DNA from 3 places in the Halomonas sp. HNIBRBA4712 genome. Region 2 is predicted to be linked to each of the others. Evidence: predicted binding sites of a transcription regulator. Region 2 holds the regulator's gene; each other region holds the start of a gene.
The links. The regulator PhoB, encoded in region 2, activates phosphate uptake and scavenging genes when phosphate is short. The targets are predictions, from matches to a motif close to TGTCATANNNNTGTCANA.
Positions count from the first base shown of each region.

Region 1 (4,125 bases), on a different contig from region 2:
ACACCCTTCACGCCCGGGCGCAGGCAGCACATGCCGCGAATGATCAAATCGCACTCCACGCCCGCTTGCGATGCGCGGTAGAGTGCTCTGATCAGTTTGGGCTCGGTGAGCGAGTTGCACTTGATGATGATGTGACCACGCTTGCCCTTGGCGGCGAACTGGGCTTCCCGGTCGATCATCTCGACCAGTCGCGCATGGAGGGTGAACGGCGCGTGCAGGAGCGTATCGATCTTGCGCGTCTGACCCATGCCCGAGAGCTGCTGGAACACCCGGTGGACATCGGCGCACAGCGCCTGGTTGGCGGTCAACAGGCTGTAGTCGGTATAGAGCCTGGCGGTTCTGGCGTGGTAGTTGCCGGTACCCAGGTGGGCATAGTGGCGCAGCTCATTGGCTTCGCGGCGCACGATATGAATCATCTTGGCGTGGGTCTTGTAGGCCATGATGCCGTAGATCACGATGGCGCCGGCCTCCTGCAGGCGCGAGGCGAGCTGGATGTTATCCGCCTCGTCGAAGCGCGCGCGCAGTTCGATCACCACGGTCACTTCCTTGCCCTGGCTTGCCGCCTCGACCAGGGCGCTGACGATCGAGGAGTCCGCGCCGGTGCGGTAGAGCGTCTGTTTGATCGCCAGCACCGACGGGTCGCGCGCCGCCTCGCGCAGCAGATCCTCGATCGGTGAAAACGCCTGGAAGGGGTGGTGAAGCAGAATGTCCTGCTTTGCGATCGCGCTGAACAGGCTTCCTTCCTTGAGCGCCCTGGGCACGCTCGGGGTGAACGGGCGATAGGCAAGCTCCGGGCGGTCGACACCGTCGAGCACCGACATCATGCGGGTCAGGTTCACCGGCCCTTCGACGCGGTACAGATCCTGCTCGCCGAGATCGAACTGGCGCAGCAGAAAATTGGTCAGCCTCTCGGGGCAGTTGTCGGCCACCTCCAGGCGCACGCCGCTGCCGTAGCGCCTGGCCAGGAGTTCACCCTTGAGCGCCGAGGCGAGATCCGACACCTCATCCGGGTCGACGCTCAAATCCGCGTTGCGCGTCAAACGGAACTGATAGCAGCCGAGCACGCGCATGCCGGGAAAGAGCTCCTCGGCGTGGGCATGAATCATCGACGATAGAAACACGTACTCGGAGAAGCCTTCGGCGCAAAGCTCACGCGGCAGTACGATCAGCCGCGGCAGCGAGCGCGGCGCCGGCAGAATCGCCATGCCGCCGGCACGGCCGAAGGCATCCTTGCCCTCGAGCTCGACGATGAAGTTGAGGCTCTTGTTGACCAGCCGCGGGAAGGGGTGCGATGGGTCGAGCCCAATGGGGCTGATGACCGGCATGATTTCGCGGTCGAAAAATTCCCGCACCCAGGCCCGCTGCCCGTCGCTCCACTGATCGCGCCGGCGAAAGCGCAGCCCCTGGGCTTCCAGTGCCGGCAGGAGCGTATCGTTGAGAATCTGGTACTGGCGGCGAATCTGGCGGTGGGCGATATCGGCGATTTCCCGCAGTACCTCCGCCGGCGGTCGGCCATCGGCGGAAAGCGCATTATCGTTGAGCGCGATCTGGTGCTTGAGCCCGGCCACGCGAATCTCGAAGAACTCGTCCATGTTGGAGGAGAAGATCAGCAGAAACATCAGCCGGTTCAACAGCGGGTGGGCGTCGTCCAGCGCTTGTTCGAGCACCCGGATGTTGAACTGCAGGTGCGAAAGCTCGCGGTTGAAGTAGAGCGCCGGGTCGTCCAGGTCGGTCTGCTCGAGAGACTCCTTGGCCTGAACGCCGGTGGGGGTGCGGTTGATGCGAAGCGGCAGTGCTTCGCTTTCGCTGTTCGACCCATCAAAGCCTTGAAGCGGTGTCGAGTCCGACGTTTGTATCTCCATGAGTCCCCCCGGCAGAGTGGTCGCGCGCCCAAGGCGCCTACTTGAAAGTTAGTGCGTCGCTACCGATTCTGCCGGTTGAATGTGACGGTTCCGTGTCACGCTTATCAAACGTCAAGATTTTCCTATTTTTATCAAGCGGATCGGCTCACCGCGCGCGGTTCAGGCGGCGAGCCGCCTCGAGGGCGAAGTAGGTGAGAATGCCGTCGGCGCCGGCGCGCTTGAAGCACATCAGGGATTCCAGAATGACCGCGTCGGGGTCGAGCCAGCCGTTATCGAAGGCGGCGCGGTGCATGGCGTACTCGCCGCTCACCTGGTAGGCGAAGGTGGGCACGCCAAGCTCGCTCTTGACCCGGCGCACTACGTCAAGATACGGCATACCGGGCTTGACCATCACCATATCGGCGCCCTCGGAAATGTCGAGCGCCACCTCGTGAATCGCTTCATCGGTGTTGGCCGGGTCCATCTGGTAGGTGCGTTTGTCCGCCTTACCCAGGTTGCCTGCCGAGCCCACCGCATCGCGAAACGGGCCGTAGTAGGCGGAAGCGTACTTGGCGCTGTAGGCCATGATACGCACGTTGTGCAGGTTGTCCTGCTCCAGCACCCGGCGGATGGCGCCGATACGCCCATCCATCATGTCGGAAGGCGCGAGCACGTCGGCGCCGGCTTCGGCGTGGGAGAGCGCCTGCTTGAGCAGCGTATCCACGGTGCGGTCGTTTTGCACGTAGCCGTGCTCGTCGAGAATGCCGTCCTGGCCGTGGCTGGTGTAGGGGTCGAGTGCGACGTCGGTGATGATGCCGAGCTCCGGCAGCGCCGCCTTGAGCGCGCGTACGCTGCGCTGGATCAGCCCGCCCGCGCTGTAGGCCTCCTCGGCGAACTCGCTTTTATGCTCGGCGCCGACCACCGGGAATAGCGCCAGCGCCGGAATTCCGAGTTCATATGCTTCGCGCGCCTGCTCGATGAGAAGATCGATGGAGAGGCGCTCGACGCCGGGCATGGAGTCCACCGCCTCGCGCTGATTGTCGCCTTCGAGCACGAACACCGGCAGGATCAGATCCGACGGCGTCAGGGTCGACTCCTGCATCAAACGGCGCGAAAAGTCGTCACGGCGCATGCGGCGCATACGGGTGGCGGGAAACTGGCGAGGGGTTGAGCTGCTCAATGGAAATCTCCGCTAAGTGCTGACAAGAACTGCCGCTTTGGCCTGAGTATATCAGCCATGCTCTACGGCGAAAGCCGCCTTGTGAAGGCCCGTGAGAGTGACTAGAGTGTCGATTCCACCGGGCCGCTCGCCGTCGCGGCATGGATATCATCAAGGGAGACAGGCATGGGCAAAAAAGTAGCAGTGATTCTGGCCGGCTGCGGCGCTTATGATGGAACGGAGATTTACGAGGCCACGCTCACGCTCTTGCGTCTTGACCAGCTCGGCATCGAGTACCGCGCCTTCGCGCCGGACATCGATCAGCACCACGTCATCAACCACCTGAGCCAGGAGATTGAGGAGGGCGAGACGCGCAATGTGCTCAAGGAGGCGGCGCGGCTGATGCGCGGCGAGGTTCAGGACATCGCCGAGCTCGACGCCGATGCCTTCGATGCGGTGATCGTGCCCGGCGGCTTTGGCGTGGCCAAAAACCTTTGTGACTTCGCCGAGCAGGGCGATGCCATGAGCGTGCTCGAAAGCCTCAAGGCGCCGCTGGCCGCCTTCAAGGAGGATGCCAAGCCGATCGGTTTGATGTGCATCGCGCCGGTGCTGGTGCCGAAGCTCTTAAGCGACGGCATTTCGGTGACCATCGGGCGTGACCCGGGTGTGGCCGGTGCGATCAGCGCCATGGGCGGGCTGCACAAGAGCTGCGACGTCGACGATATCGTCGTCGATCTCGAGCACAAGGTAGTCACCACACCCGCCTATATGCAGGCCAAACGCATCAGCGAAGCCGCCACCGGTATCTTCAAGCTGGTCGAGCGGATCAGCGAGATGATCGATCAGACCAGCAAGTAGCGATCCCCCCCGCGCCTGCCAACAAAAACGCCTCTGCACGTTCGACGTGCAGAGGCGTATTCGTTCGTGGAGAAGTCGCCGTTATTCGCCGCTCTCCTCGGCCTCGGCGCGAATCCGGCGCCGACGCACCAGCCGGCCGAACAGCAGGCCGACCTCGTAGAGCAGGTACATCGGAATGGCCAGCAGGCTTTGCGAGATGATGTCCGGCGGGGTGAGCAGCATACCGATCACGAAGCACCCTAGAATGATGTAAGGGCGCTTTTGCGA
Region 1 covers NZ_JBIFXR010000001.1:477,798-481,922, forward strand. Annotated here, with positions in the region: gene ppk1 (polyphosphate kinase 1) at 1-1,862, opposite strand, end outside; gene hemB (porphobilinogen synthase) at 2,008-3,021, opposite strand; gene elbB (isoprenoid biosynthesis glyoxalase ElbB) at 3,187-3,858, shown strand; gene tatC (twin-arginine translocase subunit TatC) at 3,940-4,125, opposite strand, start outside.
Region 1: a site for PhoB is predicted at 1,943-1,960, ahead of ppk1 (polyphosphate kinase 1). Genes of this name have one in related genera too.

Region 2 (4,125 bases):
AGGCTCATTGAGCCCGGAAGGCGTGCGCACAATCCAAACCGGTTTTGTACCCGGCAAAAATTAGACCCCGCTAAAGGCGGGGTCTTGATGGTGTCAGCGATTTTGATACGTAACGCTAGCTTCCAATCCGTGTGCGGGTTTCCAACCGTGGAATCTTCCCTGACTAACGCTTTGATCATCGCTTGGTCCAATCCTTGAACCGGTGAGCATCCTTGCAATGAGACATCCTTGTCCCTTATTTGCTCATCCTCTAAGCGTAAACCTTTGTACCTATTTTGCAACTAAATGTTACTTACGAATCGGAGTTGCGCTCTACGACTTCTTCAGGGCTCAGTTCTGCGCCCGGGTCAGTTCCTCCGATTGAATCCGGTGCTGTACCCATGGAGTCCGGCTCGCCGATGGTTTCATCGTTCGGGCCTTGGGTGTGATGATCGGTTGTGAGCTCTTCCTCAGTGTAATCAGGAGCTTCGTTGGTGTTCATATTGACACCGTGATCCTGCGTACCGTCCTGCTCGACCATGCTGTCCTGATTTTCATCAATGGAAGGATGATCCGTGGTTTGGGCAAAGGCCATCGGGCTTGCCAGCAGACCGAAAGAGATACCGAGAATTCCAGCTTTCTTGAGCAGTTCCTTGGACATCATAATCCACCTCCTGAATTGCTGTGGGTACCGCTTGAAGTAAGAGACAGTGACGTGCAATCCGTGTCGTTCACCGTTTTCTTTCTTACTCAAATCTTTGCAGATCGTATGCCATGCGTGCCAATTTAATTAAATAACAAATAAAATCAAAAACTTAAAATATTACACAAGTTGTACAAGGCATGTTGCTGATGCCACAAGAGCACGTGGATAGTGGCTAAAAATGACACATGAGCATTTTTGTACAAGTTAACGCTGCCACTTTGACACACTTGTAAAGCTTTTAACGAGCCGTGAGTACGGGGGCAATTTTTGAGACGGGAAATACGCAGCGAAAGCGGGCGCCCAGGCCTGGGTGGGAATCGATCTGCAGTTTGGCGTCGTGACGCAGCAGTACGTGCTTGACGATGGCGAGACCAAGGCCCGTTCCACCGGTTGCGGTGCTACGGCCCTTGTCGACGCGGTAGAAACGTTCGGTGAGCCTGGGGATATGCACCGGGTCGATACCCTCGCCGTTATCCTCTACCTCGATACAGGCGCCACCCTCTTCAAGGTCAACGAACCGCAGGGTGATCCGACTCTCCGGCGGCGCGTAGCGCACGGCGTTGAACATCAGGTTGGAGATCGCGCTGCGAAGCTCCTGCTCGCTGGCAAGAAGCCGGGCATCGCTTTCGATCTCGAGCTCGATCTGCTGTGGGGCTTCGTGCTGCTGAGCGGAAAGCGCCCGGGCGTCCTGGCAGATGCTCTCCAGAAGCGGCGCCAGCGCCAATGGCATGTGGTCCTTGCCGCCCTGATCGGTTTCAAGGCGTGAAAGCAGCAGCAGGTCGTTGACCAGATTCTGCATACGCCGCGTTTGCGCCTGCATTTGGGTAATGCTGCGGCCGAGTCGTGGCGGCAGCGTCTCGGCCAGATCGCTATAGGTTTCCAGATACCCCGAGAGCACCGTCAGCGGTGTTCGAAGCTCGTGAGAAACGTTGGCGACGAAGTCCCGGCGCATCTGCTCCAGGCGGTGCAAACGCGTAATGTCGCGCGCCATCAGCAGGCGCTCGTCATCGCCGTACAGGGTGATCTGACACTCGAGAATGCGACGCTCGTCGATTGGTGACGTGATCGTCAGCGGCTCGCCGTAGCTCAGCGAAGCGAAGTAGCGCACGAAGGCCGGATCACGCACCAGGTTGGTAATATGCTGGCCGCGATCGTGGGCAGCCTGTAATCCCAGCATGTCGGTCGCGGCGCTGTTCCACCACTCCAGGTCCCCGTGACGGTCGAGCATGACTACGCTGTCGCGCATCGCTTCAGAAGACTCCTGAATGCGCGAAAGCGTCGCCCGCAGCCGATTCTGGGTGATCCGTTGGCTTTTCTGGTAGCGGTAAAGGCGATCGAGCAGATCGCCCCAGAGCCCCGCCGCCGCGGGCGGTTCCTGATTAGGGGTGAGGGTCAGCCAGCGGTAGAGCGCGCGCAGCTGGCGTAAGTGGTAGTAAAGGCAAACGGCCAGCCCCGCCGCCAGCCCGATGCCCGGCGCATCGAACAGCCATCCAACGATCACGCCCAGCGTGGCAAGCCAGGCGACGCGCCATAACTCCCGGCTCCACAGATGCACGGCTTACGCCCGAGCGGAGAAGCGGTAACCCGTGCCACGCACCGTCTGAATCAGATTCTGATGGGCATCGCCAAGGGCCTTTCGCAAACGACGAATGTGAACGTCCACGGTGCGCTCCTCGACGTAGACATTGCCACCCCACACTTGATCGAGCAGCTGGCTGCGGGTATAGGCGCGCTCCTGGTGGGTCATGAAGAACTGCAAAAGGCGGTACTCGGTCGGCCCCATATCGAGCGCCTTGCCGTGGGCGCTGACCCGGTGACTCACAGGGTCGAGCAGCAGCCCGTTGATCTCGACCGGGTCCTCCATGCCGCGCGGGGTGGTGCGTCGGAGCACCGCCTTGAGCCGCGCGACCAGCTCGCGGGGAGAGAACGGCTTGGTGATGTAGTCGTCGGCGCCCGCCTCGAGGCCCTGGATCTTGTTGTCCTCTTCGCCCTTGGCGGTGAGCATGATGATCGGAAGCTCGGCGGTGGCCTCCTCGCGCTTCAAGCGCCGGGCCAGCTCGATACCGCTGGTGCCGGGCATCATCCAGTCGAGCAGCAGCAGATCCGGCTGGTGATCCACCACCAGCGCGTGGGCATCCTGAGCGTTGTCCGCTTCGAGCACGCGATAGTCGGCCATCTCCAGGGCCACCGCGATCATTTCACGGATGGGCGCCTCGTCGTCGACGATCAGAACGGTCCTGGCGGTCATGGGCGGGCCTCACGGTGTAAAGGCAAAAAGGGGTCGATGACGTCTCGGTGACAATCACACCATGAGCGGGTGACAGTTTTATGACAACGGTAACATTAGCCCGCCACCGGCCAGAGGCTCAAGCCAAGCCCGGCAAAGAGTACGAGCCCCGACCAGTGGTTGTTCAAAAAGGCCTGGAAACAGGCGTCGCGCTCGCGCTGCACGATCAAACGCTGCTGGTGCACGAAGGTCGCCGCCATCGCCGCCAGCCCCAGCCAGAAAAAGCCGCCAAGGCCCGTGCGCCAGCCCACCCAGGCCAGCAACAGTAGTGTGGCCAGCTGTAAGAGCCCGATGATGAGCCGGTCGGCCTGACCGAACAGCACCGCGGTGGACTTGATGCCGATCTTCAGGTCGTCGTCGCGGTCGACCATGGCGTACTGGGTGTCGTAGGCGACGGTCCAGAGTACGTTGGCCAGAAACAGCCCCCAGGCCTCGAGCGGCACGTAGCCAAGCGTGGCGCCAAAGGCCATCGGGATCGCCCAGGAGAACGCCGCGCCGAGCACCACCTGGGGGAAGTGGGTATAGCGCTTCATGAAGGGGTAGGCAGCGGCCAGCGCCAGCCCGCCGACCGAGAGCATCACGGTAAACCAGTTGGTCAACAGCACGAGGATGAACGACACCGCCACCAGCGCGATGAACAGCACCTTGGCCTCGGCCTCGCCGATGCGCCCGGTCGCCAACGGCCGATTTTTGGTGCGTTTGACGTGGCCGTCGAAGTGGCGGTCGGCGTAGTCGTTGACCACACACCCGGCCGCGCGCATGGCGTAAACGCCGGCGACGAAAATCAACAGCACCTTGCGCCCCGGTACGCCCTCGGCGGCCAGCCACAGCGCCCAGAGCGTCGGCCACATCAAAAGCCAAGTGCCGATGGGCCGGTCCAGGCGCATCAGGGTGATGAAGTCGCCCAGCCGGGACCACCCGGTCGGGCGCAGCAGAGAACGGTCCATGCCTACCTCACGAAGATAAAATCGCCTCTAGCCTAGCGCGAAGCCATGCCAAGATCATCCGCCATGGTGGATAAAAACGCCTCCTGCACCAGAAGCGATAGCCCGCCGTGATAGAACACCGAGCGCCGCGCCCAGAGGGCCTGTACGCCTGCCGGTGCCTGGCGCTCGGCGAAGGCCGTGGGCTGGGCCGTAGCGTAAAGCGGGCC
Region 2 covers NZ_JBIFXR010000007.1:164,390-168,514, reverse strand. Annotated here, with positions in the region: gene cysZ (sulfate transporter CysZ) at 1-11, shown strand, start outside; gene ACGK9R_RS14245 (hypothetical protein) at 293-640, opposite strand; gene phoR (phosphate regulon sensor histidine kinase PhoR) at 924-2,240, opposite strand; gene phoB (phosphate regulon transcriptional regulator PhoB) at 2,244-2,933, opposite strand; gene ubiA (4-hydroxybenzoate octaprenyltransferase) at 3,029-3,919, opposite strand; gene ACGK9R_RS14225 (chorismate--pyruvate lyase family protein) at 3,952-4,125, opposite strand, start outside.

Region 3 (4,125 bases), on a different contig from region 2:
CGATCCCCCCAACCGCTTCGCGCAAAGCGTGAGTGTCAGCGAGCCCGACGGCTGGTGGCAGGATGAAGCCCCTACCTCGCTTGCCACCGAGATACGCGAAGAGCCGAGCAAGAGTGCGCTTAGCTTCAACGATTCGCCGGATCTCTCCTTTGATCGCTCACTGAACCCTTACCGCGGCTGCGAGCACGGCTGCATCTACTGCTTCGCTCGGCCCTCGCACGCCTACTGGGACATGTCGCCGGGGCTCGATTTCGAAACCCGGCTGATCGCCCGCACCGGCATGCTCGAGCACCTGCGCGAGGAGCTTGCGAAACCCGGCTACATCTGCCGACCGATCAACCTGTCCGGCAACACCGACTGCTACCAGCCGATCGAGGCGAAATACCGCACTACCCGACGCCTGCTCGCGTTTTTGCTCGAATGCCGCCACCCGGTCACGCTGGTGACCAAGGGAAGCCTCGTACTGCGCGATCTGGATCTTTTGAAACAGATGGCCGAGCACCGGCTGGTGCGGGTGCTGGTGAGTCTGACGAGTCTGGATAGTGACCTGAAGCGCACCCTGGAGCCACGTGCGGCCTCGCCCCAAGCGCGGCTGAAGGTGATTCGCAAACTCAGCGCCGCCGGGGTGCCGGTAGGGGTGTTGATCTCGCCGGTGATACCGGGGCTGACCGACCACGAAATCGAGCGGCTGATCGAGACGGCCCGCGACGCCGGCGCGCGCACTGCGAGCTGGATGCTTTTACGCCTGCCCCGCGAGGTCGCGCCGCTGTTTGAAGAGTGGCTGGTGGCCCACTACCCCGAGCGCGCCGACAAGGTGATGAGCCTGATTCGCCAGTGCCGGGGCGGCAAGACCAACGAGGCGGCGTTCGGCAAGCGCTTTCGCGGTGAAGGCGTGTTCGTCGACATGATCGAGCAGCGCTTCAAGCGCGCCAGCCGCCAATGGGGCATGCAGCCCCGCGCCGAGCAGGGCCTCAATACCCGCGACTTCAGGCCACCCCGCGCTCAGGGCGACCTGTTCGACTAGCCAACGCTAACGGTGCGGGCCGCGCCGCGCCTTGAGCTCCTCGAGCACCAGCGCGAAGAAGCCGCGAATCTCCTGCAACCTGGGCCGCGCCTCGACCATCAGCGTATCGAGTTTTTCGATCTCCCTGGACTGCGCATCGCGCGTGTCGAGCTCGATGCGAATCTCCTCGATGAGCGCCATGGAGTCGTTCAGCATGGCCTTGAGTTCCGCGGTAGAGGTGGTATGGATGCTGTGTTCGATGCTCATGGCGTTACCCCAGAATGACGGAGAGGGTGATCAGCAAGGCCGGCAGCGCAAGAAACACGGCCAGCACCCACCCGGCGGCCAGCGCTTTCTGCTCGGCGGCGACCCGCCCCAGCCACTGCGCCCCCTTGACCGGCAGCAGGCGTAAAAACGGCAGGCCGCCGATGATCAGGACGGCAAACAGGTTGAACAGCAGGTGCACCACGGCGATTTCCAGCGCCAACAGCGCGTTGGGGCCACTGATTGCCGTGGCCGCGAGCAGCGCGGTCATGGTGGTGCCCAGGTTGCTGCCGATGGTGAACGGATAGATCTGGCGCAGGGTAAAGGCGCCGGAGCCCGCCATGGGCACCATCAGGCTGGTCGTGGTCGAGGAGGATTGCACCAGCACCGTGACCAGCGCACCAGAGGCGACCCCGGTGATCGGGCCACGGCCGATAGCGCTGAGCATGATCTGGCGAGCGCGGCCGACCATCAGCGTTTTCAACAGCTTGCCGATATAGCGAATCGACAGGAAGATCATCGCGATACCGATCACGATCAGCGCCATACCCCCCAGCACCGCCGGCAACCCGCCAACGAGCTGCCCGAGCGCGCCGGTGATCGGCTGGGTGGCCTGGCCAATGATATTGACGTTATCCATCGACAGGTTGGCGTCACCGTAGAAGAGCTCGGCGATGGCCAGCGCCAAGCGCTCGAGCGGGCTGAACAGGATCTCGATGGGCAGCAGGATCACCACCGCGATCAGGTTGAAGAAGTCGTGCACCGTAGCGGCGGCGAAGGCGCGGCGAAACTCGTCCTTGTTTCTGACGTGGCCCAGGCTCACCAGCGTATTGGTCACCGTGGTTCCGACGTTGGCCCCCATGACCATGGGTACCGCCACCGCGACCGGCAGCCCCCCGGCTACCATGCCGACGATCACCGAGGTCACCGTCGAGGAGGATTGAATCAGGGCGGTGGCGACGATCCCGACCATCAGACCAACGAAGGGATTGGTGGCGAATTCAAACAGCCGCTCGGCCTGGTCGCCGGTGGCGAGCTTGAAGCCGTCGCCGACCACGGAGACCGCGCAGATCAGAAAGTAAACCAGCAGTACCAGCGTCATCCACTGATGCAGCCGGCCCTGCTTCGCCTGCTGCCCCGGGTGCGCATACCCATCCCGCGCTGCGCGACTGGTGGTGTCCACCATGGCGATACCCTCCAACGGTATTGAACGTTTTAAAGGCTTGCCACTTCAGGTTGGGCGACACAGGTGACAGCGTGATGACAGCGGCGCATACACTGTTTGTAAGGGGCTCTGATGGGCGAAGATTGTAATAAGCGCCCGCCCACGTATGCTGAGGCGATCGATTCATCCATGGATGCTTTCATGACCCACGCCTTGAGCAAGACCCGATCGAGCTTTTATCGCCGCCTGTATGTTGCCTACCTGATCGATCAGGGCACGCACAGCGTTCCCATGCTGATGGAGGCGACGGGGATGCCCCGGCGCACCGCCCAGGACACCATCGCCACGCTTGCCGAGCTCGATATCGAGTGCGTTTTCGAGCCCACCGAAGGCGAGCGCCACAACAGCGGGCGCTACGTGATCAAGCAGTGGGGGGCGATCGACCGCGACTGGGTGGCCGCCCACGCCGAGCGGCTGGGGAAAGCGCTCGGCTATCGCTAAGTCGATCAAGCGTCGCGGCCCTGCGGATCAAGGTGCTGGCGCCGGGTTAACAAGCGCACCGCCAGCGGCGAGGTGATCATCTGGATCACGGCGAAGAATACCGCGGGAACGGCGATCTCCGCCGGAAGCTTTGATGCAGCCACGAACGCCGCGGCGATGCCGAACTCCTTTTTGCTGGCGGTGAACAAGAACGCAATCAGCTCCTCGCGGTCGCGGGTGATCAGCCGGGCGCTCATGCCCACGGCGTAGCCCGCCAGGTTCAGGCATAGCGCCGCGGCGGCGACCACCAGCGCGTAGGCGCCATAACCGAGTAGAGTCGCCGCGTTGGCGCCGACCACGCCGAGCAGAATCAAAAGGTAGATCACTGAGCCTGCCCCGGCGTAGTCGCCATCGAAGCGGGCGAAAAAGCGCGAAAAGCGGGTGCGCAGCGCCACGCCCAGAAGCGTCGGCAGCAGCACGATCAGCACCAGCTGGCCGACGACGGCGCCCAGCGGTGTTGCAAGCTCGATACCGGTCAGCCAGAGGAAAAGAAACGGCACGATGAACGGCGAAAGCGCGGTGTTGATCGCGTTGAAGACCGCCGCCATGGCCACGTTGCCGCGGGCCATCATCACTAAAAGCGGCGAGGAGACATCCGTTGGCAGCGCTCCCAGCAGCGTCTGGCCGGCGGCCAGCGGGCTAGCGCCAAAAAACGCCCGCCCGGTCAGCCAGCCGAGCAGCGACATCGGCCCAAACACCAGCACCGCCGCCAGCAAGGGGCGCGTAGGCCGCTTGAGTACCTCTTTCACCGCGTGAGCGTCGAAGGTCAGGCTAACGAGCAGCATCAAAAGCGCCAGCAGCGGCCCGATGGCGGGCGCAAGCCACAGGCCAGGGGCAGGTGAGCAAAGGCCCAGCAGCGTTACTCCGACCACCCACCAGAGCAGATGAGCTTCGATGAAAGAGAGCCATCGGCGCATAAGAAAAACTCGCGGTTACCGGGAAAGGGTGGGATTTGCGTCAGGACCGCCTTCGAGCGGCTCGGCCCAGGCCAAGCGCGCGGCGTTGAGCGTGACGCTGAGAGAACTGGCCGCCATGGCCAGCACCGCCGCCAGCGGCGGCACCGCCATGATCACCACCAGCGTCAGCGCCAGGGTATTGTAGAGCGCGGAGAAGACCAGGTTCTGAGTCATCACCCGCCGGGTGCGCTTGGCAA
Region 3 covers NZ_JBIFXR010000004.1:239,117-243,241, forward strand. Annotated here, with positions in the region: gene ACGK9R_RS10585 (PA0069 family radical SAM protein) at 1-1,024, shown strand, start outside; gene ACGK9R_RS10590 (hypothetical protein) at 1,031-1,270, opposite strand; gene ACGK9R_RS10595 (Na/Pi symporter) at 1,275-2,453, opposite strand; gene ACGK9R_RS10600 (helix-turn-helix domain-containing protein) at 2,634-2,933, shown strand; gene ACGK9R_RS10605 (bile acid:sodium symporter family protein) at 2,939-3,889, opposite strand; gene ACGK9R_RS10610 (heavy metal translocating P-type ATPase) at 3,905-4,125, opposite strand, start outside.
Region 3: a site for PhoB is predicted at 2,516-2,533, ahead of ACGK9R_RS10595 (Na/Pi symporter). Genes of this name have one in related genera too.